DNA from 2 places in the Microbispora cellulosiformans genome. Region 1 is predicted to be linked to the other one. Evidence: riboswitches for the same ligand, from Rfam matches in the RefSeq annotation. Region 1 holds a riboswitch; the other holds the start of a gene.

The links. A riboswitch is a leader RNA that binds a small molecule or an ion and turns the genes downstream of it on or off. The one in region 1 is predicted to bind glycine.
Region 2: it holds a riboswitch for glycine, as region 1 does, so the genes downstream of both, gcvP (aminomethyl-transferring glycine dehydrogenase) here and gcvT (glycine cleavage system aminomethyltransferase GcvT) in region 1, are expected to answer to the same signal.

Annotation. Positions count from the first base shown of each region.
Region 1 is NZ_VYTZ01000018.1:31,281-42,571, forward strand. Features, by position in the region: gene F5972_RS32755 (hypothetical protein) at 1-723, opposite strand, end outside; gene F5972_RS32760 (FadR/GntR family transcriptional regulator) at 784-1,527, opposite strand; gene F5972_RS32765 (glutamine synthetase family protein) at 1,762-3,099, shown strand; gene F5972_RS32770 (aldehyde dehydrogenase family protein) at 3,066-4,451, shown strand; gene F5972_RS32775 (3-oxoacyl-ACP reductase) at 4,456-5,220, shown strand; gene F5972_RS32780 (gamma-glutamyl-gamma-aminobutyrate hydrolase family protein) at 5,258-5,953, shown strand; gene F5972_RS32785 (hypothetical protein) at 6,237-6,755, opposite strand; gene F5972_RS32790 (hypothetical protein) at 7,768-8,127, opposite strand; gene F5972_RS32795 (AfsR/SARP family transcriptional regulator) at 8,524-9,300, shown strand; glycine riboswitch at 9,557-9,654, shown strand; glycine riboswitch at 9,655-9,750, shown strand; gene gcvT (glycine cleavage system aminomethyltransferase GcvT) at 9,794-10,885, shown strand; gene gcvH (glycine cleavage system protein GcvH) at 10,882-11,271, shown strand.
Region 2 is NZ_VYTZ01000005.1:320,809-332,099, reverse strand. Features, by position in the region: gene F5972_RS15795 (peptidase domain-containing ABC transporter) at 1-835, shown strand, start outside; gene F5972_RS15790 (CDP-alcohol phosphatidyltransferase family protein) at 846-1,412, shown strand; gene F5972_RS15785 (mannose-1-phosphate guanyltransferase) at 1,416-3,920, shown strand; gene F5972_RS15780 (FHA domain-containing protein) at 4,199-4,702, shown strand; gene ftsR (transcriptional regulator FtsR) at 4,722-5,378, shown strand; gene F5972_RS15770 (bifunctional nuclease family protein) at 5,477-5,947, shown strand; gene F5972_RS15765 (MerR family transcriptional regulator) at 6,103-6,720, shown strand; glycine riboswitch at 6,766-6,858, shown strand; gene gcvP (aminomethyl-transferring glycine dehydrogenase) at 7,039-9,864, shown strand; gene F5972_RS15755 (hypothetical protein) at 9,957-10,493, shown strand; gene F5972_RS15750 (hypothetical protein) at 10,512-10,919, opposite strand; gene F5972_RS15745 (alpha/beta hydrolase family protein) at 11,012-11,291, shown strand, end outside.

The DNA.
Region 1 (11,291 bases):
GAACTCCTGCACGGCGATCTTCACCCGGATGACCGGCCTGCGCCAGCGCTCCTCGCGATGGACCGCCTTGGCCATGAGGCGGGGCCGGGGCCGCCGCGCCCGCTCCGAGTAGAACCAGCGGGCCCACGGCGAGCCGGGGCGGGCCACCCGCACCGCTCCCACGTACAGCGACGGCGGCACGAACAGTCCCAGCAGGCCGCTCCAGATCTTCCCCTTGAGCAGGGTGATCACGGCGAAGACGAGGTTGACCACGAGGAAGGCGGGGGCGGTCCAGTCGCCGGCGGCGGTGCCGCCGTCCCAGCCGAGCGGGTGCAGCCCGAACAGGAGCAGTCCGGTGGCCGCGATCGCCACGAAGACCGCGTCGACCGAGGTGCGGCCCTCCTCCTGCCAGTAGACGTCGCGCAGGTGCAGGATCAGCGCGAACTCGTCGAGCACGAGGGCCGCGCCCACGCCGAAGACGGCCGAACTGAACGAGTACCACCCCTGGGAGACGCCCGACAGGACCAGCCCGGCCACCCCGCCGAGCAGGGTGAGCACCACCCCGAAGACGACGTGGTGGATGTGCATCTCGCCGACGCTGACGTTGCCGAACCACCGCGTCCTGGCCCTGATCAGCCGCACGTTCACCCGCGTGCAGAGGAACGCCGTGATCAGCGCCACGAAGAAGCAGAACAACGGCAGGCGGTGCGCGTCGACGACGCGTTCGCGAAACCAGTCGGCCATACGGATATCAGTCCCCTGCTCTCCGATGCTACGGCTCGCCTCGGAGTGGTCAGGCAACGGTCATGCGAGGAAGCCGCGCAGCAGCGCGGCCGTCCCCTCCAGGTGCTCGGCCACCGCCCGGCCCGCCGCCTCGGGGTCGCCGTCCAGGATCGCGGCGGCGATGGCGGCGTGCTGCACCGCCGCGTGCTCGATGTTGGGACCCAGCACCGGGATCGCGTTGAGCAGGTCGGTGACCCGCAGCCGGGCGTCCGCGCACGCGGCGGCCAGCAGCGGTGAGCCGGTCAGCTCCGCGATGGCGAGGTGGAAGGCGATGTCCCTGCGGCGGTAGTCGGCCGGGGCGGCGTCGTTCACCTCGGCCAGCCGGGCCTTCAGCGTCTCCCGCCGACCCGGGGTCAGCTCGGTCGTCGCGAGGACCCGGGCCGCCCCGCACTCCACGGCCATCCGGAACGTCAGGGCGTCTTCGAGCTCGTCCTCACCCATCCGGGTGAGCGCTCTGCGCAGGTCGCCCTTGCGGGGGCTCGGCGGGCGGTAGACGACGAACGCGCCGCCGTACCTGCCCCGCCGTACGTCGAGGTAGCCGGCTTCCTGCAGGGCGCGGATCGCCTCGCGCAGGGTGACCCGGCTGATGCCGAGCCGGGCCGCGAGCTCCCGCTCGGGCGGCAGCTTCTCCCCGTGCGCGACGACTCCCAGCTTGACGGCCTGGAGCAGGCGCTCGACCGTCTCCTCGAACGCGTTGCCCGCCCGCACCGGCCGCAGCAGCGACATGGGCGCGGGAGCGGGCGCCCGCGCCGGGGTGCTGTCCATGCCTCGCCGTCCCTCCGCCCCTTCGCACCCTGAGCACCGTGTGCCGGCACGTCCCGCCACACCCCCGTACGCCCCGCGTGACCAGCGGCGGGGCCGCCGGGTCCGTCGCGCGGCGGCGCCCCGCTACGCGATGGAGGTTGGTCCCGGCTGTTGTTGACGACGAGGGGAGCAGGGTGCTTGCATGCCTTCAATGGTCTGATTCTAGACAATTGGACGGGAGGCGTCGTGCTCGGCGTGGAACGACTTCGCGACGATGTCGAGGCGGGCCGGGTCGACACGGTCCTGCTCGCCGTCACCGACATGCAGGGACGGCTGCAGGGCAAGCGGCTGTCGGCGCGGTACTTCCTGGAGGAGGTGCTGGACCACGCCGCGGAGGGCTGCAACTACCTGCTCGCCGTGGACGTCGACATGAACACCGTGGACGGCTACGCCATGTCGTCCTGGGAGCGCGGTTACGGCGACTTCGTGATGCGGCCCGACCTGTCGACGCTGCGCCGGGTGCCCTGGCACGAGGGCACCGTGCTGCTGCTGGCCGACCTGGTGTGGGAGGACGGCTCTGACGTCGTGGCCTCTCCCCGGCAGATCCTGCGCCGCCAGCTCGCCCGGCTCGCCGAGCGCGGCTGGACCGCCCAGGTCGGCACCGAGCTGGAGTTCGTCGTCTACGACGACAGCTACGAGCAGGCGTGGCAGCGGGGCTACCGCGATCTCACCCCGGCCAACCTCTACAACGTCGACTACTCGCTGCTCGGCACCTCGCGCATCGAGCCGCTGCTGCGGAAGATCAGGCTCGGCATGGAGGGCGCCGGGCTGTACGTCGAGTCCGCCAAGGGCGAGTGCAACCTGGGCCAGCACGAGATCGCCTTCCGTTACACCGACGCGCTGACCACCTGCGACAACCACGTCTTCTACAAGAACGGCGCCAAGGAGATCGCCGCCCAGGAGGGCAGGTCGATCACCTTCATGGCCAAGCCGAACCAGCGCGAGGGCAACTCCTGCCACATCCACCTCTCGCTGCGGGACGCCGACGGCGGGCCGGTCATGGCGGGCGACGGGCCGTACGGGCTGTCGGAGACCGGGCGGCGGTTCGTGGCCGGTCAGCTCGCGGGGTTGCGCGAGCTGACGCTCTCCTACGCCCCCAACATCAACTCCTACAAGCGGTTCGTGCCCGGCAGCTTCGCCCCCACGGCCGTGAAGTGGGGGGTGGACAACCGCACCTGCTCGATGCGGCTGGTCGGCCACGGGTCCTCGTTGCGGGTGGAGAACCGGGTGCCGGGCGGCGACGTGAACCCGTACCTCGCGGTCGCGGCGATGATCGCGGCCGGGTTGCGCGGCGTGGACGCGGAGCTCGATCTGGAGGAGCCGTTCGGCGGGAACGCCTACGACTCCCCGGCCGAGCGGGTGCCGGCCACGCTGCGCGACGCCCTGGCCCTGTGGGAGGGATCGAGCATCGCCGAGGAGGCGTTCGGCAAGGACGTGGTCGACCACTACGCCAACAACGCGAGGGTCGAACTGGCCGCCTTCGACGCGGCGGTCACCGATTGGGAGCTCTATCGGGGGTTCGAACGGCTGTGAAGATAATCAATCCGGCGACCGAGGAAGTGATCGCCGAGGTGGAGATGGCGGACGCCGCCGAGGTGGACCGCGCCGTCGAGCGGGCCGTACGGGCCTTCCCCGCCTGGCGGGCGGTCGCGCCGGGCGACCGGGCCCGGCTGCTGCGCCGCTTCGCGCGGCTCGTGGAGGAGCACGCGGAGGAACTGGCGCGCCTGGAGATCACCGGCGCCGGGCACACCGTGGGCAACGCGCGCTGGGAGGCGGGCAACGTCCGCGACGTGCTCGACTTCTACGCGGGCGCGCCCGAACGCGACCACGGCAGGCAGATCCCGGTGGCGGGCGGGGTGGACGTCACCTTCGCCGAGCCGCTGGGCGTGGTCGGGATCATCGTGCCGTGGAACTTCCCGATGGTCATCATGACCTGGGGGGTCGCCCCGGCCCTGGCCGCCGGCAACACCGTGATCGTGAAGCCCGCCGAGTGGACGCCGCTGACCGCGCTGCGACTGGCCGAGCTCGCCCTGGAGGCCGGGCTGCCGGAAGGAGTGCTCCAGGTCGTCCCCGGCGAGGGGGAGGTCGCTGGAGCCCGCCTCGTCGAGCACCCGGACGTACGGAAGATCGTGTTCACCGGCTCGACCGAGGTCGGGAAGCTGATCGCCGCGAAGGCCGCCGAGCAGGTCAAGCGGGTCACGCTGGAGCTGGGCGGCAAGAGCGCCAACATCGTCTTCGCCGACTCCGACCTGGAAAAGGCGGCCGCCTCGGCCCCGATGGCGGTCTTCGACAACTCCGGCCAGGACTGCTGCGCCCGCTCGCGCATCCTGGTGGAGCGTTCCGTCCACGACGACTTCCTCGCGCGGCTCATCGAGGCCGTACGCGACGTGAAGGTCGGGGACCCGAACGACCCGGCGTCGCAGATGGGCCCGCTGATCAGCGCCGAGCACCGGGAGCGGGTCGCCTCGTTCGTCGCCGAGGCGGACGTGTACGCGCGGGGGTCGTGCCCGGGCGGGCCGGGCTACTGGTTCCCGCCCACGGTGCTCGCCGGGTCGTCCTCGGAGTCCTTCCGGAGGGCGTTCACCGAGGAGATCTTCGGGCCGGTCGTCGCCGTCGTGCCGTTCGAGGACGAGGCCGACGCGGTGCGGATCGCCAACGACACGGCGTACGGCCTGTCGGGGTCGATCTGGACCCGCGACGTCGGCCGGGCGCTGCGCGTGGCACGGGCCGTCGAGGCGGGCAACCTGTCGGTCAACTCGCACTCCAGCGTCCGCTACTGGACCCCCTTCGGCGGCTTCAAGCAGTCGGGCCTGGGCCGTGAACTCGGCCCCGACGCCCTGTCCGCCTTCACCGAGACCAAGAACGTCTTCATCTCCACGGAGTAGATCAATGCAGCGTTTGCAGGACCGCGTCGCCGTCATCACCGGAGCGGGCAGCGGCATCGGGCTGGCCACCGCCCGCCGGTTCGCCGAGGAGGGCGCGAAGGTCGTGGTCGCCGACCTCGACGAGACCGCCGGGGCAAAGGCCGCCGACGAGGTGGGCGGCCTGTTCCTCCGGGTGGACGTGGCGAACGAGGACGACGTGGCCCGGATGTACCGGACCGCGTCCGAGGAGTTCGGCAGCGTGGACATCGCGTTCAACAACGCGGGCATCTCCCCGCCCGACGACGACTCGATCCTGGAGACCGGGATCGACGCGTGGCGCCGGGTGCAGGAGGTCAACCTCACCAGCGTGTACCTGTGCTGCAAGCACGTGATCCCGTACATGCGGCGGCAGGGCAAGGGGTCGATCATCAACACCGCGTCGTTCGTCGCGGTGATGGGCTCGGCCACCTCGCAGATCTCCTACACCGCGTCCAAGGGCGGGGTGCTCGCGATGAGCCGGGAACTGGGCGTCCAGTTCGCCCGCGAGGGCATCCGGGTCAACGCGCTGTGCCCCGGGCCGGTGGACACCCCGCTGCTGCGGGAACTGTTCGCCAAGGACCCCGAGCGCGCCCAGCGCCGCCTGGTCCACGTGCCGATCGGCCGCTTCGCCCGGGCCGAGGAGATCGCCGCGGCGGTCGCGTTCCTCGCCTCCGACGACGCGTCGTTCATCACCGCCTCGGAGTTCCTGGTCGACGGCGGCATCTCCGGCGCGTACGTCACCCCGCTGTAGGCGGAAGCGTTCTGTCAGACGAGGGGGGAGGCAGGGCATGTCCCGTCCGGTCATCGGCGTGACCTGCTATGTGGAGCCGGCGCGGTTCACCGTGTGGGACATGCCGGCGGCGCTGCTGCCGTACATGTACGTCGACCACGTCGTGCGGGCGGGCGGGCAGCCGGTCATCCTGCCGCCCGCCGGGGAGCCCGCCGCGCTGGCCGGCCGTCTCGACGGACTGATCATCGCGGGCGGGGGCGACATCGACCCCGCGCGGTACGGGGCCGCCCCCGCCGAGCAGACCGGCTACATTCGGAAATTTCGGGATGACGCCGAGTTCGGGCTGATGAGCGCCGCGCTGGCGGCCGGGCTGCCGTTCCTGGGCATCTGCCGTGGCCTGCAGGTGCTCAACGTGGCGCTCGGCGGCACCCTCCACCAGCACCTTCCCGCGGTCGTGGACCACACCGGCCACTCCCCCGCCCCCGGAGTCTTCGGCCGTCTCCCCGTACGGCTGTCGCCGTCGCTGGCCAAGGTCTACGGAGACGAGGAGCTGGCCCCGGCGCACTACCACCACCAGGCGATCGACCGCCTGGCCGAGGGCCTGGAGGTCACCGCCCGCTCTTACGACGGCACCATCGAGGCCGTCGAGGTCACCGGGGCGGCGTTCGCCCTCGCCGTCCAGTGGCACCCCGAGGCCGACGAGGACGGCCCCCTCTTCCGCGCCTTGGTCGAGGCCGCCGGAACTCGCTCCTGATCCACGCGTAGCGGTCAGTCCGTCATCCAGAGGTACCAACAGCAGAAGCCAGCCGAGCATGATCGGCTCACGAAGCATCCACCTGACGCCGGGGGCGGCCGCCGCCGTCATGGTCACCGTCGACAACAGCGTGGTCGCGACCGGCACCGCGATCCATACCGCCCGGGCAGTCCGCGGAACCGTCCGCATCGAATCCCCTCCCGAAACGGCACCGCGACTGAGAGCCGGCATGGCAGTCATCCGGGAAGACCATCTCGCCTGTACGGAAACCGAGGCGGGGCTCTCAGCGCCTGCGGCTGCCTTCTGTTTTGCCTATTCGTGCGACCTCATGAGGTCCGGAACCGCACATCCACACACCGACACCGTTTCGCATGTCCGGCTTCAAACCGAGTCGATGACCAGAACATAATGGCCAGACCCGCCAAAACTCATCGATGTAGTCTGCTTGAATGCCCGCCGCGATCTCTACCAAAGTGTCCTGAAACCCGATGCCGAACACTTCCCACCCGTGCACGACCACTCCCCCCCGAGCGGGTTCACCCATCGAGACGGTGGGAGCGATATGCCAGTCGACGGCATGAGGAAAGTCCGAAAGCACCAGCCGAAGAGCACGTCCGGCATGAGCGAACCGCAGGGCGAGCAGGCGCCTTCGAAGGTCATCCCCGAAGAGCAGGCCGTCTTCGGCGTAGATTCTCCGCAGCTCTGCGACGGCTTCCTTACCGAGGCGATCCACCTCGGCATCGAACGCCTCGTCCTCGCACAGAAGCGAGATCCACTGGGCAAATTCCTCACCAGAAGTCAAGAGCACTCCACCCCCGAAGAAACCGCCGGGTCACCGCTCCTCTGAACGGCCCGCCTTTCTCGCGCGTACCAGACCGAACACGATAACGGCAAGAGCGGCCACCAATCCGCACGACGCCGAGGTCCACAGATCTTCCTCGCTGACTCCGTCCCCGGACAGGTCCAGCAGCACGGCACCGAATGCGCCACCCCCGAACCACAGGACACCAAGTCCTATCCTGAGCCACATTCCTTGTCCTTTGAGGACACGCGCACTGCGCCTTCGACTACACCGTGATTTCTTCTCCGACGCGACTGAAAACTGTAGACGGCGGAGACTATATAGCCGATCAGCGCCGCCACGACCGCGGTTACGCGCCTGCCGACGGCCGCACCGAAAAGGCACTTAACGGCATTCCTGATTGACCCAGTATCCGACCCCAGTGCCGACTGCGGCAGCCGCCGCATGACACGGAGAACGACGAGAAGGGTCGCCCCGGCCTCGCGGGACGGGATCGACTTGCAGGAATCGGCCGGTGGCGGGGGTGTAGAGGCGGACTCCCATGAGGACGATGATCGGCCCTTCCGGCGGCGTCGGTGCCGTCGTAGGTGTAGGCGCCCTGGCCGTCGTTCACCGAGGCCCCCGGCCCACCGGGTCGAACGTCGCGACGGCGATGCTGCCGTCCGCGTCGGTGACCGAGTACGCCCGGCCCAGGGCGTCGTACGAAGTCGTGACCGAGACCCCGCCCACGGTGACCCAGTCTGCAGACCGGTGGCGTTGTCGTAGGCGTAGGTACGGTCCGGGTAGTGCCGTACTTCCGGCGCCGGTCTCGGGGATGCTCGTCGTGGCCGTACGGCCCGCCTCGTCGACCTGTGCGGGTCGCCGGCCCCGACGTCGCGACGCTCTGGGCGGTCTGCCCCCACTAGAGACGACGGTCTTCTGGCTGGCCGGCTGGAAGAGGTTCCACCCGGAGGGGGTCGTCGAAGGCGATCGGCGCGTAGCCGGTCTTCTCGATATGAGTGTCGCCGGGCGGTCACGCCTGCGCCGTTGACGACCAGGGCTGCACCGTCGTCGTGGTCACGAGGTGGTAGTCGGTATCCGGGTCGGGCTTGCCTTCGTCGTAGGTGTAGTCGTTGTGCCGGCGGGCGGAGACGCGCGTGCCGTCGGCAAGCATCGCCTGAGAGGCGAGGCCGTCGCCGCTGACAACGTCCTCGCCGTCGTTGTAGGCCGTGACGTCCGCCAGCAGGTCGGCGCGCTCGGCGGCGCCGGCGCGTCCGGCCACGTACGCCCCCGTGTTCACGGCGCGGCCGTTGACGTCCATGTAGGTCAGGGACGCGTACGGGTAGCCGGCCGCCGCCGGTGTGCAGGAGCCGCCCCCGGCCTGCGGCGGCACGCGCCAGGCCGGGAAGACCCCGGCACCCGGGCGCCGGTTCGTGGACGGATCGCACCGTCCAGAGGACGGCCGCCAGCGCGTCCAACCGCCCGAAGGCGAAGACGGGGAACAGGGATCCCACATGCCGGCGTTTGCACCGGCCGATGGCCAATCACGGCGATGTAACCGCTTTCATAACATGCACGTGCATGTTCGCTGGGCATTCATGACTTTACGGAACGCAATGCCGAGTGCCGAACAACGCATCTGCGGGCGGCCGGAAAACGCGCAATTTTGACGAGTGAAGCCGGAGAGAGATATCGTCAAACGCCGATCAAAGCCGCCGTCGTCGGCGCGTTCACGCTGCCTTGCGCGAGGGGAACCGTGTTATACGCCGTGCTCGGACCGTTTTCGGCCATGAACGACCGAGGAGACGCCATCGCCGGCCTCGCCGCGAGACATCGGCAGCTCCTGGCGCTGCTCGTCCTCAATGCGAATATCGCGCTGCACCGGGACCAGCTCACCGGACTGTTGTGGAATGGCCGCCCCACCATTTCAGCGCCGCGCAATCTTACCACCTACGTCGCACAGGTGCGGCGGCGGCTCTCCCCCCGCGACCCCGGCCTTTCTCCGGTCCACACCGTGAAGGGCGGATACCTTCTTTCCGTCCGGCCCGGATCCGTGGACGTTGCAGAATTCAACCAATGGGCGGCGCAGGGCAGAATCGCTCGCGAGAATGGCGATTACCACAATGCGGTGCGGTTGTTCGAGAAGGCGCTGAGCCTGTGGCGGGGCGACGCCCTCCTCGATGTGCGGCAGATCGACAGGCTCCGCACGTGGGCCGAACGGCTCGACGAGGACCGGCGCGCGGTGACCGAGGACCTCTTCGACGTACGGCTGGCGCTCGGGCACCACCGCGAGATCGTCGGCGGCCTGGCCCAGTGGGCGACCCGGCACCCGCTGCGCGAACGCCCCCACCGGCAGCTCATGCTCGCCCTGCACCGGTCGGGCCGGACCCACGACGCCTCCGCCTCCTACCAGCGGCTGCGCCGCACCCTGGTCGACCGCCTCGGCACCGAGCCGTCCCCCGACACCCAGGCCCTCCACCAGCGGATCCTCACCGGCGACGCCTTGAACGCCTTTCCTGCCCGAGGCCACACGCCCCCGAGGGGGATCACCCCAAGCGCGAATTAGGCCAGGCTCGCCGACCTCCTCCGCTGGCTGGAGCAGGCCCGCGCGGACGCGGAGAGGCGTGGCAAGGACCCGGACGACCTCGCCGAGGTCCGCGCGATCCGCCAGGAGGTTGGGCATGCGGATGCGTGGTGACGTCTAACGGCTGCGCGCCCCTCGGGGCGCCGTCGGCCCAGAACGGGCACCGTGAGTGTGACAAAGCGGGCGGCCCGGCAGGTTACGGGGGCGGCGGCGAACCACTAGGCTGGCAGCTCACCGATCATCCCGTGCGGGAGAGCGTCCTGGCAGCCGGTCAGGGCCCCTGAAGGAGCAAGCCCTCCCCGCGAACCTCTCAAGGCAAAGGACCGCGCGGGCCAGGTGACCTCTGGAAAGAAGGCCGTGAGGCCTCGCCGAAGGTGAAAGTCCGGCAAAGATCGGACGAAGCTCTCAGGCGCCGATGACAGAGGGGGAGGATGCCCGATAGTTCAGTGCAGCATCCGTCCTTTCCGAGGTCCGCATGTCCCGATCCACCCCGCTTCGCGGGGTACACGAACGCCTTGGCGCGACCCTGACCGACTTCGCCGGATGGCAGATGCCGTTGAGGTACGGCAGCGAGTCGGCCGAGCACAACGCGGTGCGCACGGCCGCGGGGCTGTTCGACCTGTCCCACATGGGGGAGATCTTCGTCACCGGCCCGCAGGCGGGCGAGGCGCTCGACCACGCCCTGGTGGGTCACCTCAGTATCCTCGGCCCCGGCCGCGCCCGTTACACGATGATCGTGAACGAGGACGGCGGCATCCTCGACGACCTCATCGTCTACCGCCTCGACGAGGACCGGTACATGGTCGTCGCCAACGCCTCCAACTACGCCGTCGTGGCGCGCGAACTGATCGCCCGGTCCGAGGGGTACGACGCGCGGGTGACCGACAGGTCCGACGAGTACGCGCTGGTGGCCGTGCAGGGGCCGCGCGCCGCTGAAATCCTGCGCGGGCTGACCGACGCGGACGTCGACGGCCTGAAGTACTACGCCATCCTCCCCGGTGTCGTCGCCGGGGCGCCCGCCCTGATCGCGCGGACCGGCTACACCGGCGAGGACGGCTTCGAGCTGTTCGTCCTCAACGAGCACGCCGTACCCCTGTGGGACGCGCTCACCGAGGCCGGCCGTGACCTCGGGCTCGTCCCCGCCGGGCTGTCGGCCCGCGACACGCTGCGCCTGGAGGCCGGCATGCCGCTCTACGGCAACGAGCTGACCTCCTCGGCCACCCCGTTCGACGCCGGCCTCGGCCGGGTCGTCCGCTTCGACAAGCCGGGCGACTTCGTGGGCCGGTCGGCCCTGGAGCGGGCCGCGCAGGACGGCGCCACGCGGCGGCTGGTCGGGCTGGTGGCCCGCGGCCGCCGGGTGCCCCGCCACGGCTATCCCGTCACCCGGGAGGGCGCCGTCGTCGGCGAGGTGACGAGCGGCGCACCGTCGCAGTCCCTCGGCAAGCCGATCGCCATGGCGTACGTGAGTGAGGACGCCCTCCGCGAGGGCGGCCTGACGGTCGACATCCGGGGCAGCCATGAACCGGTCGACGTCGTCGATCTGCCTTTCTACAGGAGGAGCAAGTGAGCAGCATTCCCGAGGACCTGAGCTACACCAAGGAGCACGAGTGGGTGGCCGGGATCGATGACGGCCTCACCGTGACGGTGGGCATCACGGCGTACGCCGCCGAGCAGCTCGGCGACGTGGTCTACGTGCAGGTGCCGGAGGCGGGCACGACGGTGGCGGCCGGTGACGCGGTCGGCGAGGTCGAGTCGACCAAGTCCGTGAGCGACATCTTCGCTCCGGTCGCCGGCGAGATCGTCGAGACCAACTCCGCCGTCGTGGACGACCCCTCCCTGGTCAACACCGACCCGTACGGCGACGGCTGGCTGTTCCGCGTGCGGGTGGAGGGGGAGCCGGAGGACCTGCTGTCCGCCGCCGAGTACGGCACGCTCACCTCCGGCGAGTCCTGACGGTCCCGGCCGCACAAGCG
Region 2 (11,291 bases), on a different contig from region 1:
CTTCGACCGGCTGTCGGACATCCTCGCCGCCGAGCCCGAGCCGTCCACGGGGATCGAGGTGCTGCGGCTGCGCGGCGGCATCGAGCTGCGCGGGGTGGGTTTCCGCCACGACCCGCGCGGCGCGTGGACGCTGCGCGACGTCTCGCTGGTCGTGCGGCCGGGGCAGAAGGTCGCGCTGGTCGGTCCCTCGGGGTCGGGCAAGAGCACGCTCGCCCGCCTCCTGCTCGCCCTGTACCGGCCGACGGCCGGGGAGATCCGGTACGACGGCGTTCCCGCGGCCGAGCTCAACCCGCGGTCGCTGCGCCGCCAGTTCGGTGTGGTCACCCAGGAGCCGTCGCTGTTCACCGGGACGATCCGGGAGAACATCGCGCTCAATCTCCCCGAGGCCGGCCTGGACCGGATCGCCGAGGCGGCCCGGATCGCGGGCCTGCACGACGAGATCATGGCGATGCCGATGGGCTACGAGACGATCCTGGTCGAGGGCGGCGGCCTGTCGGGCGGGCAGCGCCAGCGCCTCGCCCTGGCCCGCGCGCTGCTGCCCCGCCCCACGGTGCTGCTGCTCGACGAGGCGACCAGCAACCTGGACAGCGCGACCGAGGCCGGCATCGAGGCGCGGCTGTCCCGCCTGACGCAGACCCGCATCGTGATCGCGCACCGGCTGAGCACGGTGCGGGACGCCGACCTGATCCTGGTCATCGAGGGCGGCACGGTGGTGGAGCGGGGCACCCACGAGGAGCTGCTGGCCCTGGGCGGGCGCTACACCCGGCTCGTCGCCGCGCAGACGGCCCCCGCCGGGGTCGCCGCTCCGCGAAACGGCCGGGATACCGGCATGTAGGGTCTGGGGCGTGAACGCTGCCGAGGACCGGATCTGGACGGTTCCCAACCTGCTGAGCGCCCTGCGGCTGCTCGGCGTCCCCGTCTTCCTCTGGCTCGTGCTGGGCCCCCGGGCCGACGGATGGGCCGTCGCGCTGCTGATGCTCGCGGGCTTCAGCGACTGGCTCGACGGCAAGCTCGCCCGCGCGTGGAACCAGACCAGCAGGCTCGGCCGCCTCATCGACCCGCTCGCCGACCGGCTCTACATCCTCGCCACGCTGGTCGGCCTGGTCCTGCGGGGCGTCATCCCCTGGTGGCTGGCGCTCGCGGTGCCGCTGCGCGACATCCTGCTGCTGTGGATGCCGCCGGTCCTGCGGCGGCACGGATACGGCCCCGCCCTGCCCGTCCACTTCCTCGGCAAGGCGGGCACCGCCGCCCTCATGTACGCGTTCCCACTGCTGTTCCTCGCCTCCCACGAGGGCTGGTACGCCGAGATTGCCGCGATCTTCGGATGGGCCTTCGCCATCTGGGGAACTGGTCTGTATTGGTGGGCGGGGGTGTTGTATGTCGTACAGGTGCGCCAGCTAACGAAGGGGTGACCCGTGAAGGCCGTCGTCATGGCGGGCGGGGAGGGGACACGGCTGCGGCCGATGACCGCCAACCAGCCCAAGCCCCTGCTGCCCATCATCAACCGGCCGATCATGGAGCACGTGCTGCGGCTGCTCAGACGGCACGGCTACACCGAGGTCGTGGTGACCGTGCAGTTCCTGGCCGCGCTCATCCGCAACTACTTCGGCGACGGCGACGAGCTCGGCGTGACCCTCCACTACGCCACGGAGGACGTCCCCCTCGGCACGGCGGGCAGCGTGAAGAACGCCGCCGACAAGCTCCGCGAGGACCGGTTCCTGGTCATCTCCGGAGACGCGCTCACCGACATCGACCTGACCGACATGCTCCGCTTCCACCGGGAGAACCGGGCGCTGGTCACCATCGGGCTCAAGCGTGTGCCCAACCCGCTGGAGTTCGGGATCATCATCGTCGACGAGAACGGCCGCATCCAGCGCTTCCTGGAGAAGCCGACCTGGGGGCAGGTGTTCTCCGACACGGTCAACACCGGCGTCTACATCATGGAGCCGTCGGTCCTCGACGAGATCGCCCCCGGCCAGCCGGTCGACTGGTCGTCCGACATCTTCCCCCGCCTGCTGGAGCGGGGCTGCCGGCTGTTCGGCTACGTCGCCGAGGGCTACTGGGAGGACGTCGGCACGCACGAGAGCTACCTCAAGGCGCAGGCCGACGTGCTGGAGGGCAAGGTCAAGGTCGACTTCGACGCCTTCGAGCTGGCCCCGGGCGTGTGGGCCGCCGAGGGCGCCTCCGTCGACCCCGAGGCGGTGCTCAAGGGGCCCCTCTACATCGGCGACTACGCCAAGGTCGAGGCCGGGGCCGAACTGCGGGAGTACACCGTGCTCGGCAGCAACGCGGTGGTCAAGGAGGGCGCCTTCCTGCACCGCGCGGTGGTCAGCGACAACGTGTACGTCGGCCCCGCCGCGCACCTGCGCGGATGCGTGATCGGCAAGAACACCGACGTCATGACCGGCGCCCGGATCGAGGAGAACGCCGTCGTCGGAGACGAGTGCGTCATCGAGGCCGAGGCGTACGTCTCCTCCGGGGTCAAGATCTACCCGTTCAAGACGATCGAGGCCGGCACCGTCGTCAACACCAGCGTGATCTGGGAGTCGCGCGGCCAGCGCAGCCTGTTCGGCCCCCGGGGCGTCTCCGGGCTGGTCAACGTGGAGATCACCCCCGAGCTGTGCGTACGGCTCGCCAGCGCGTACGCCACGACCCTGAAGAAGGGCGACACGGTGGTCACCGCCCGCGACGCCTCACGCGCGGCGCGGGCGCTGAAGCGCGCGGTGATCAGCGCGCTGAACTCCAGCGCGATCAACGTCGTCGACCTGGAGGCCGCCGCCCTGCCGGTGGCCCGGTTCAACACCTCCCGCGAGAACGTCAGGGGCGGCATCTTCCTGCGCACCACCGCGGGAGACCCGCAGAGCGTGGACATCGTGTTCATGGACGAGACGGGCTCGGACCTGTCGCAGGCGGCGCAGCGCAAGCTGGAGCGGGTCTTCACCCGGCAGGAGTACCGCCGGGCCTTCCCCGGCGAGATCGCCGAGCTGACGTTCCCCGCCAGGGCCGTCGACACCTACGCCAGGGAACTGCTGGCCTGCGTCGACATGTACGGCGTGAAGGACGCCGAGATGAAGGTCGTGGTCGACTGCGCCGGGGGCACGTCCTCGCTCGTGCTGCCCAGCCTGCTCGGCCGGGCCGGGGTCGACGTGCTGACCGTGAACAACCGCCTCGACGACGCCTCGCCCACCGAGACCCTCGCCGAGCGCCGCCGCGACCTGCAGCGCCTGGCGGACCTGGTCGCCTCCGCCCGGGCCGCCTTCGGCGTACGGTTCGACCCGGTGGGGGAGCGGGTCTCCCTGGTCGACGAGATGGGCCAGCTCATCAGCGAGGAGCGGGCGCTGCTCGTCGTGCTCGACCTGGTCGCGGCCGAGCGGCGCGGCGGCCGGGTGGCGCTGCCGGTCACCACGACCCGGGTGGCGGAGATGGTGTGCCGCTTCCACGGTGTGCAGGTCGACTGGACGGCCACCAGCCTCGACACGCTGACCCGCGCGGCCCGGCACCCCGACACGATCTTCGCGGGCGACGGGCGGGGCGGCTTCATCGTCCCGGAGTTCGGGCCGACCCTGGACGGCCTGGCCGTGTTCCTGCGCCTGCTCGGCCTGGTCGCGCGCACCCGGCTGTCGCTCAGCCAGATCGACGCCCGCATCCCGGAGGCCAGGCTGCTGAAGCGGACCGTCCCGACGCCGTGGGCGCACAAGGGGGCCGTGATGCGCTCGGTCGTCGAGGCCGCCGAGGGCCACCGCCTGGACACCACCGACGGCGTCCGCGTCGTCGAGGAGGACGGAAGCTGGGCGCTCGTGCTGCCCGACCCCGCCGAGGCCGTCACCCACCTGTGGGCCGAGGGCCACGACGTGGACGGCGCCCAGGCACTCCTGGAACGCTGGGCCCACGTCGTCGAGCAGGCCGCCGGCTCCTGCTGAGCCGTGCCGACCCCTGCTGAGCCCTGTTGAACCCCTGCTCCCTCTTTCGTGATCAGGATGGGATGCGGGGGATGCATGTGTCGGGATGGACCTTGAACCTCTGTGGGCTGTAGCGTTGGTCAGTCCACGCCCAGCCGCGGCTTCTTGACCTTTGTGCCTGATCAGCGTAAGTTGCGGCATTCGCAGTTTGAGCCAGACCCGAGCAGTCAAGCCACACCCGAGCAGTTGAGCCAGTCCCGAGCAAGTCGTGAGAGTCGTGAGAGAGGCCGAGCCGTTCGATGCCCAGCGTCTACTGCACGCAGTGCGGTCATGCCAACCCCGAGGATGCCCGTTTCTGTTCACGGTGCGGTTCGCCGCTGAGCGCTCCGGCGCCCGTCGCAGCCGACACCACCTCGACGATCTCCCTGGAGGCGCTGGAGGCGGAGACGGGCCAGACGCTGCTTCCGGACCGGTCCGCGATCGAGCAGATGCCGCCCGGCACGGCTCTCCTTGTGGTCATGCGCGGCCCGAACGCGGGCAGCCGTTTTCTGCTCGACAGCGATCTCACTACGGCGGGTCGCCACCCGGAAAGCGACATTTTCCTGGATGATGTAACCGTGTCCAGGAGGCATGTCGAGTTCTACCGCCGCGGCGGCCAGTTCACGGTCCGCGACGTGGGCAGCCTGAACGGCACCTACGTCAACCGGGAACGCATCGAGGAGTCCCCGTTGCAGGGCGGCGACGAGGTGCAGATCGGCAAGTTCCGGCTGGTGTTCCTCACACGTGGTCCTGGAGGGCTGTGATCGGTGAGGAGGAGAAGTCATGAGCGCACAGGCCGTACGGGCGTTCATGAGCATCGGGGAGGTGCTCGGCCTGCTGCAGGCCGAGTTCCCCGACGTGACCGTCTCCAAGATCCGGTTCCTGGAGGGTGAGGGGCTCATCGAGCCCCAGCGGAGCCCCTCGGGCTACCGCAAGTTCACCTACAACGACGTGGAGCGCCTGCGGTACATCCTGCGGGCGCAGCGTGACCAGTACCTGCCCCTCCGCGTGATCAAGGATCAGCTGGACGGGCAGGTGGCACGCCCGCAGAGCGTCTCCGACGGCCCGCCGGCGGTGCGTCTCAGCAGGGACGAGCTCATCGAGGCCGCGGGCATCGACGAGGAGACCCTGGCCGAGATGGAGAGCTTCGGCCTGGTCGTGCCGGTCGCCCGCCGCTACGACGGCGAGGCGCTGGAGATCGCGCGCAGCGTGGGGGCGCTGGCGCGGTTCGGCCTGCGCGCGCGGCATCTCCGGGCGGTGCGGGCTCTGGTGGAGCGGGAGGCCGGCCTGATCGAGCAGGCGGTGGCGCCCGTGCTGCGCCGGAAGGCGACGGGAGCGATCGCGGAGGCCGACGAGACCGCCCGCGAGATGTCCGGTCTTCTCCAGGAACTGCACAATGCGTTGCTGCGTAGCAGCGTTCGTGGCGTTCTGGGCCAGTAGAGGTGGGCTGATGGGGCGGTGACCGGCACATCCGCTCCCTGGCGGGTGTTACGTTGAATGCCTGGTGATATGCCGCGACGCTTGAGACGGAGCCGCCCGTGTTGCAGATGGAGGTCGTGGGGGTTCGCGTTGAGATGCCCACAAACCAGCCGATCGTTCTCCTGAAGGAGGCGAGCGGTGATCGGTACCTGCCGATCTGGATTGGCATGACCGAGGCGACCGCCATCGCGCTGGCCCAGGCGGAGGAGCCCCCGCCGAGGCCGCTGACCCACGACTTGTTCCGCGATGTGCTTGAGGCGTTGGGGGTGCGGTTGCGCACCGTCAACATCGTCGCGCTCCGCGACGGGATCTTCTTCGCCGACCTGGTGTTCTCGAACGGGGTCGAGGTGAGCGCACGCCCTTCGGACTCGATCGCGCTGGCGTTGCGCACGGGGGCGACGATCTACGCGAGTGAGGACGTCATCCAGGAGGCGGGTGTGAGCATGCCCGACGACCAGGAAGACGAAGTGGAGAAGTTCCGCGAGTTCCTGGACAAAATCACACCGGAAGACTTCGGGCGAGCGGGCTGACGTGCCGCACGATTTCGGGAAATTACGCTTCACGACGCGCCGGACGGGGTCGTTGACTGACGATGGCCCCGGTCCTACGGTGCAAGGGAAACCACGGTTGTAATTCGCGAACCCCCAGATCAGACCGTGGGATGAGAGAAAGCCGGAGGTCCGCAGTGGCGGTCAGCAGCGGCGAGGGTAGGTCGGCCGGCCAGCACGACCCGGTTCGGCGGGCGGCACGCGAGCGCGCCGGCGAACAGGGTCTGCTGTTCGACGAGCAGCCGACGGCGCTGCCCGAGAACATCGGTTACCGCGGGCCGACGGCGTGCGCGGCGGCCGGGATCACCTACCGGCAGCTCGACTACTGGGCCCGGACCGAACTGGTGCTCCCGACCATAAGAGCAGCTCAGGGGTCCGGTTCGCAGCGACTCTACAGCTTCCGCGACATCCTCGTCCTGAAGGTCGTCAAACGTCTCCTCGACACGGGGGTCTCCCTCCAGCAGATCCGCACCGCCGTACGGCACCTGCGCGACCGCGGCGTCAACGACCTGGCCCAGATCACCCTGATGAGCGACGGCGTGAGCGTCTACGAGTGCACCAGCGCCGACGAGGTGATCGACCTGCTGCAGGGCGGCCAGGGCGTGTTCGGCATCGCGCTCGGGCGGGTCTGGCGGGAGGTGGAGGGCTCCCTGGCCGAGCTGCCGGGTGAGCGCGCGGAATCCTCCCCGGATGCGGAGGGGGACCATCCCGCCGACGAGCTGGCCCGCCGCAGGAAGGCCCGCAAGACCGGCTGAGAAACGGGTACAACGGAAGTAACCGGGTAGAGTGGACACGGCCGACGACCTCGTGCGGGAGAGACCCCTGAAGTTGCAGGGGCGCCGAAGGAGCAAACCTCCCCGGAAACTCTCAGGCATCCGTACCGCACGGACGAGGCGACTCTGAAAAGCAGGCCCGCCGGCCAGGCGGCGCCTCACCGAAGGGGAAAGCCGGGCCCGGCGGCCCGGTGAAGCTCTCAGGTCCGATGACAGAGGGGGAGACCGCATCACGGCCGGTCGCGCCCACGGGCGCGAGGCGGTCGCCGCAGGTCTCGACCCGCCCAGGAGGCCCCTGTCATGACCGACCGCTCGACGCTTGAGGATCTTTCCGCCCCGCCTTTCGCGACCCGTCACATCGGTCCTTCCGACGACGACCGCTCCCGCATGCTGGAGGTCGTCGGCTACGAGTCGACGGCCGACCTGCTCGCCGTGGCCGTGCCCGAGGCGATCCGCACGCGGACCCCGCTGAACCTGCCCGAGGCGGCGGGGGAGGCCGAGGCGCTGGCCGAACTGCGCGCGATCGCCGCCCGCAACCGGGTGCTGACCCCGATGATCGGCCTTGGGTACCACGACACGATCACTCCGGGGGTCGTTCTCCGCAACGTGCTGGAGAACCCGGGCTGGTACACGGCGTACACGCCGTACCAGCCGGAGATCTCGCAGGGGCGGCTGGAGGCCCTGCTGAACTTCCAGACGGTCGTGTCAGACCTCACCGGCCTCGACGTCGCGGGCGCGTCCCTGCTGGACGAGGCGACCGCCGCGGCCGAGGCGATGACGCTGGCGCGGCGCGCGAGCAAGGTCAAGGCGGACGTCTTCGTGGTCGACGCGGACGCGCTGCCGCAGACCAAGGCCGTGCTGGAGACCCGCGCGGAGCCGCTCGGCATCACGCTGGTGGAGTCGGACCTCGCGGGCGACCTGCCCGAGTGCTTCGGGGTCCTCGTCCAGTATCCGGGCGCGAGCGGCCGTGTGGCGTCCTTCCGGGCGCTGGCCGAGCGGGCGCACGCCGCCGGCGCGCTGCTCGTCGCGTCGGCCGACCTGCTGGCGCTGACCCTGCTGGAGCCCCCGGGCGAGCAGGGCGCCGACATCGCCGTCGGCTCCTCCCAGCGCTTCGGCGTCCCGTTGGGCTACGGCGGCCCCCACGCGGCCTACATGGCGGTCCGCGAGGGCCTGCAGCGGCAGATGCCGGGCCGCCTGGTCGGCGTCTCGGTGGACGCCGACGGCCGTACGGCCTACCGGCTGGCCCTGCAGACCCGCGAGCAGCACATCCGGCGGGAGAGGGCCACCAGCAACATCTGCACCGCGCAGGTCCTGCTCGCCGTCATGGCCTCGATGTACGCCGTCTACCACGGCCCCGACGGCCTCCGGAGGATCGCCCAGCGGGCGCACCGGCACGCGGCCGTCCTCGCCGCCGGGCTGCGCGAGGGAGGCGTGGAGATCGTCCACGACGAGTTCTTCGACACCGTGCTCGCCCGCGTGCCGGGCCGGGCGGAGCGGGTCGTGGCCGCCGCCGCCGAGCGGGGCGTCAACCTCCGCCTGGCGGACGCCGACCACGTCGGCGTGGCCTGTGACGAGAAGACCGTCGTCGCCCACCTGCGGGCCGTCTGGGAGGCGTTCGGCGTGCCGGGGACCGTGGTCGAGGACCTCGACCGGGCGACCTCCGACGCGATCCCCGCGGGCCTGCAGCGGACCTCCGGCTTCCTCACCCACCCGGTCTTCCACTCCCACCGCTCCGAGACGGCCATGCTGCGCTACCTGCGGCGGCTGCAGGACAGGGACGTCGCGCTCGACCGCTCGATGATCCCGCTGGGTTCCTGCACGATGAAGCTCAACGCGACCACCGAGATGGAGCCGGTCACCTGGCCGGAGTTCGCCGCGATCCACCCGTTCGCGCCGGCGGAGCAGGCCGAGGGGTACGCCGAGCTGATCGGGACCCTGGAGGGCTGGCTGGCCGAGGTCACGGGCTACGACCGGGTGTCGATCCAGCCGAACGCCGGCTCGCAGGGCGAGTTCGCCGGGCTGCTGGCGATCAGGTCCTACCACCGCTCCCGGGGCGAGGACGGCCGCGACGTCTGCCTCATCCCGTCGTCCGCCCACGGCACCAACGCCGCCAGCGCTGTCATGGCGGGCATGCGGGTCGTCGTGGTGGCCTGCGACGAGAGCGGCAACGTCGATCTCGCCGACCTCGCCGCGAAGATCGGCAAGCACCGCGACGCGCTCGCCGCGATCATGGTGACCTACCCGTCCACCCACGGCGTGTACGAGGAGACGATCGTCGAGATCTGCGAGCGGGTCCACGAGGCCGGCGGACAGGTCTACGTGGACGGGGCCAACCTCAACGCGCTGGTCGGCCTGGCCCGGCTGGGCGAGTTCGGGGCGGACGTCTCCCACCTGAACCTGCACAAGACCTTCTGCATCCCGCACGGCGGCGGCGGGCCCGGCGTCGGCCCGGTCGCGGTCAAGGCCCACCTCGCGGAGTACCTGCCCGCGCACGTGTCGGCCGCGCCGTACGGCTCGGCGGGCATCCTGCCGATCTCCTGGGCGTACGTCCGGATGATGGGCGGCGACGGCCTCCGCCAGGCCACCGAGCAGGCGATCCTGTCGGCCAACTACCTGGCCCGGCGCCTCGCGCCGCACTACCCGGTCCTCTACACCGGCCGGGACGGCCTGGTCGCGCACGAGTGCATCGTCGACCTGCGCCAGATCACCAAGGAGACCGGCGTCACCGTCGACGACGTGGCCAAGCGGCTGATCGACTACGGCTTCCACGCGCCCACGATGTCGTTCCCCGTCGCCGGGACGCTCATGATCGAGCCGACCGAGAGCGAGGACCTGGCCGAGCTCGACCGCTTCGCCGACGCGATGATCGCCATCCGGGGCGAGATCGCCAAGGTGGCGTCGGGCGAGTACGACAAGACCGACAACCCGCTGCGCAACGCGCCGCACACGGCCGAGTGCCTCACCGCCGGCGACTGGGCCCACCCCTACTCGCGGGCCGTCGCGGCCTACCCGGTGCCCGGCCTGCGCGACGACAAGTACTGGCCGCCGGTGCGCCGCATCGACCAGGCCTACGGCGACCGCAACCTCGTCTGCTCCTGCCCGCCCCTGGAGGCGTACGAGGACTGACCGGTTGCGCATGTCGGCCCCGCCCGGAGGCCGGGCTCGTTAAGATCGCGGATGCACGGTTCCTGTCCCTGCGACCTCTGCGAGGCCACCTCATGACGGCCATCGACCCCGGGCGGCCCGGCCGGCTCGACCAGGCGCACCGGCTCTCCGAGACGGGCGACCTCGACGCGGCGGCAGCGATCTTCGCGGAGCTCGCCGCGGACGAACAGGCGCCCGACCGCGCCGAGGCGGCGGCGGGCCTGTCGGCCGTCGTGGAGGAGATGGCGGAGCGGCTGCTCGCCGAGAGTGAGCCGGAGCGGGCCGCCGACGTGCTGCTGGAGGCGCTGTCGGTGCCCGCGGTGGCCGACCGGGCGCGGCTGCGCGTGCTGCTCGGCATCGCGCACCTGGAGATGGCCTGCGCCCAGTTCGCCGGCGCGGTGGAGGAGGGCCGCGGGGAGGGCCCGGACGCCGAGACCGGCGCGCTGGCGATCGAACTGCTGGCCCGCACGCTGCCCCTGCGGGGGCGCGACGCGGACGCAGAAACCGTGTGGCGTTACGGCCTCGACCACCCCGACCGGGCGCTCGCCGAGCAGGTGCGGCTGCGCCTCGGCCGGGACGTCGGCCCGGTCATGGAGAGCGTCGAGGCCTGACAGGCCGGCGCATGCCGGTCAGCGGTGCGTGCGGCGGCTCAGCGCGTACGCCAGGTTGACGGCGACGATCCCGCCCCAGGCGAGCAGGAGCCCCGGCCCGTTCGCGGCGCCCGCGGCGATCGCGGTCAGCGGGATGCCGATGCCGAGCGAGCCCAGGGCCACGCCCACCGAGCTGTCCTTCGGGCGCCTCCCGGGCATCGGCTGGTGCCCGATCTGCGCGGCGACCTCGTTGCGGACCCGCGCGGCGATCTCCACGTCGAGCTTGTCGAGGAACGAGTCGACCAGCGCGTCCTCGTACTCCGGGCCGAGGTCCCGGCGGGCCGCCATGACGGCGCGCAGGTCCTCCCGGGTCGACGGCGTCCCCGCCTGCTGCGGCGGCCTGTAGCCCTGCCCGGCGGCGGGCGGTTGCGATGCGATCTCCGGCACCCTGACATTCTGGCCCACATTCGCGGGGCCTGCCATCCTCCCCACGGAGGGTCCGCACCTCCTGCCCGGGGCGGAGCCGATACGGTCACCGCATGGGAACCGCGGTGGAGATCGAGACTCCGCACGGTCCGGCGCTGGCGGAGGTGGACGAGGCCCCGGGCGCCCGGCTGCTACTGGTGCTTACGCACGGGTCCGGCGGCGGGGTGGACGCCCCCGACCTGCTCGCCGTACGGGAGGCCGTGCTGCCGGCGGGGGTGACGGTCGCGCGGGTGGTCCAGCCGTTCCGGCTGCGCGGCGCCCGGGCGCCGGGATCGGCCGTGAAACAGGACGAGGCGTGGCTGGCCGTCGTGGCCGCGCTGCGGGCCCGTCACC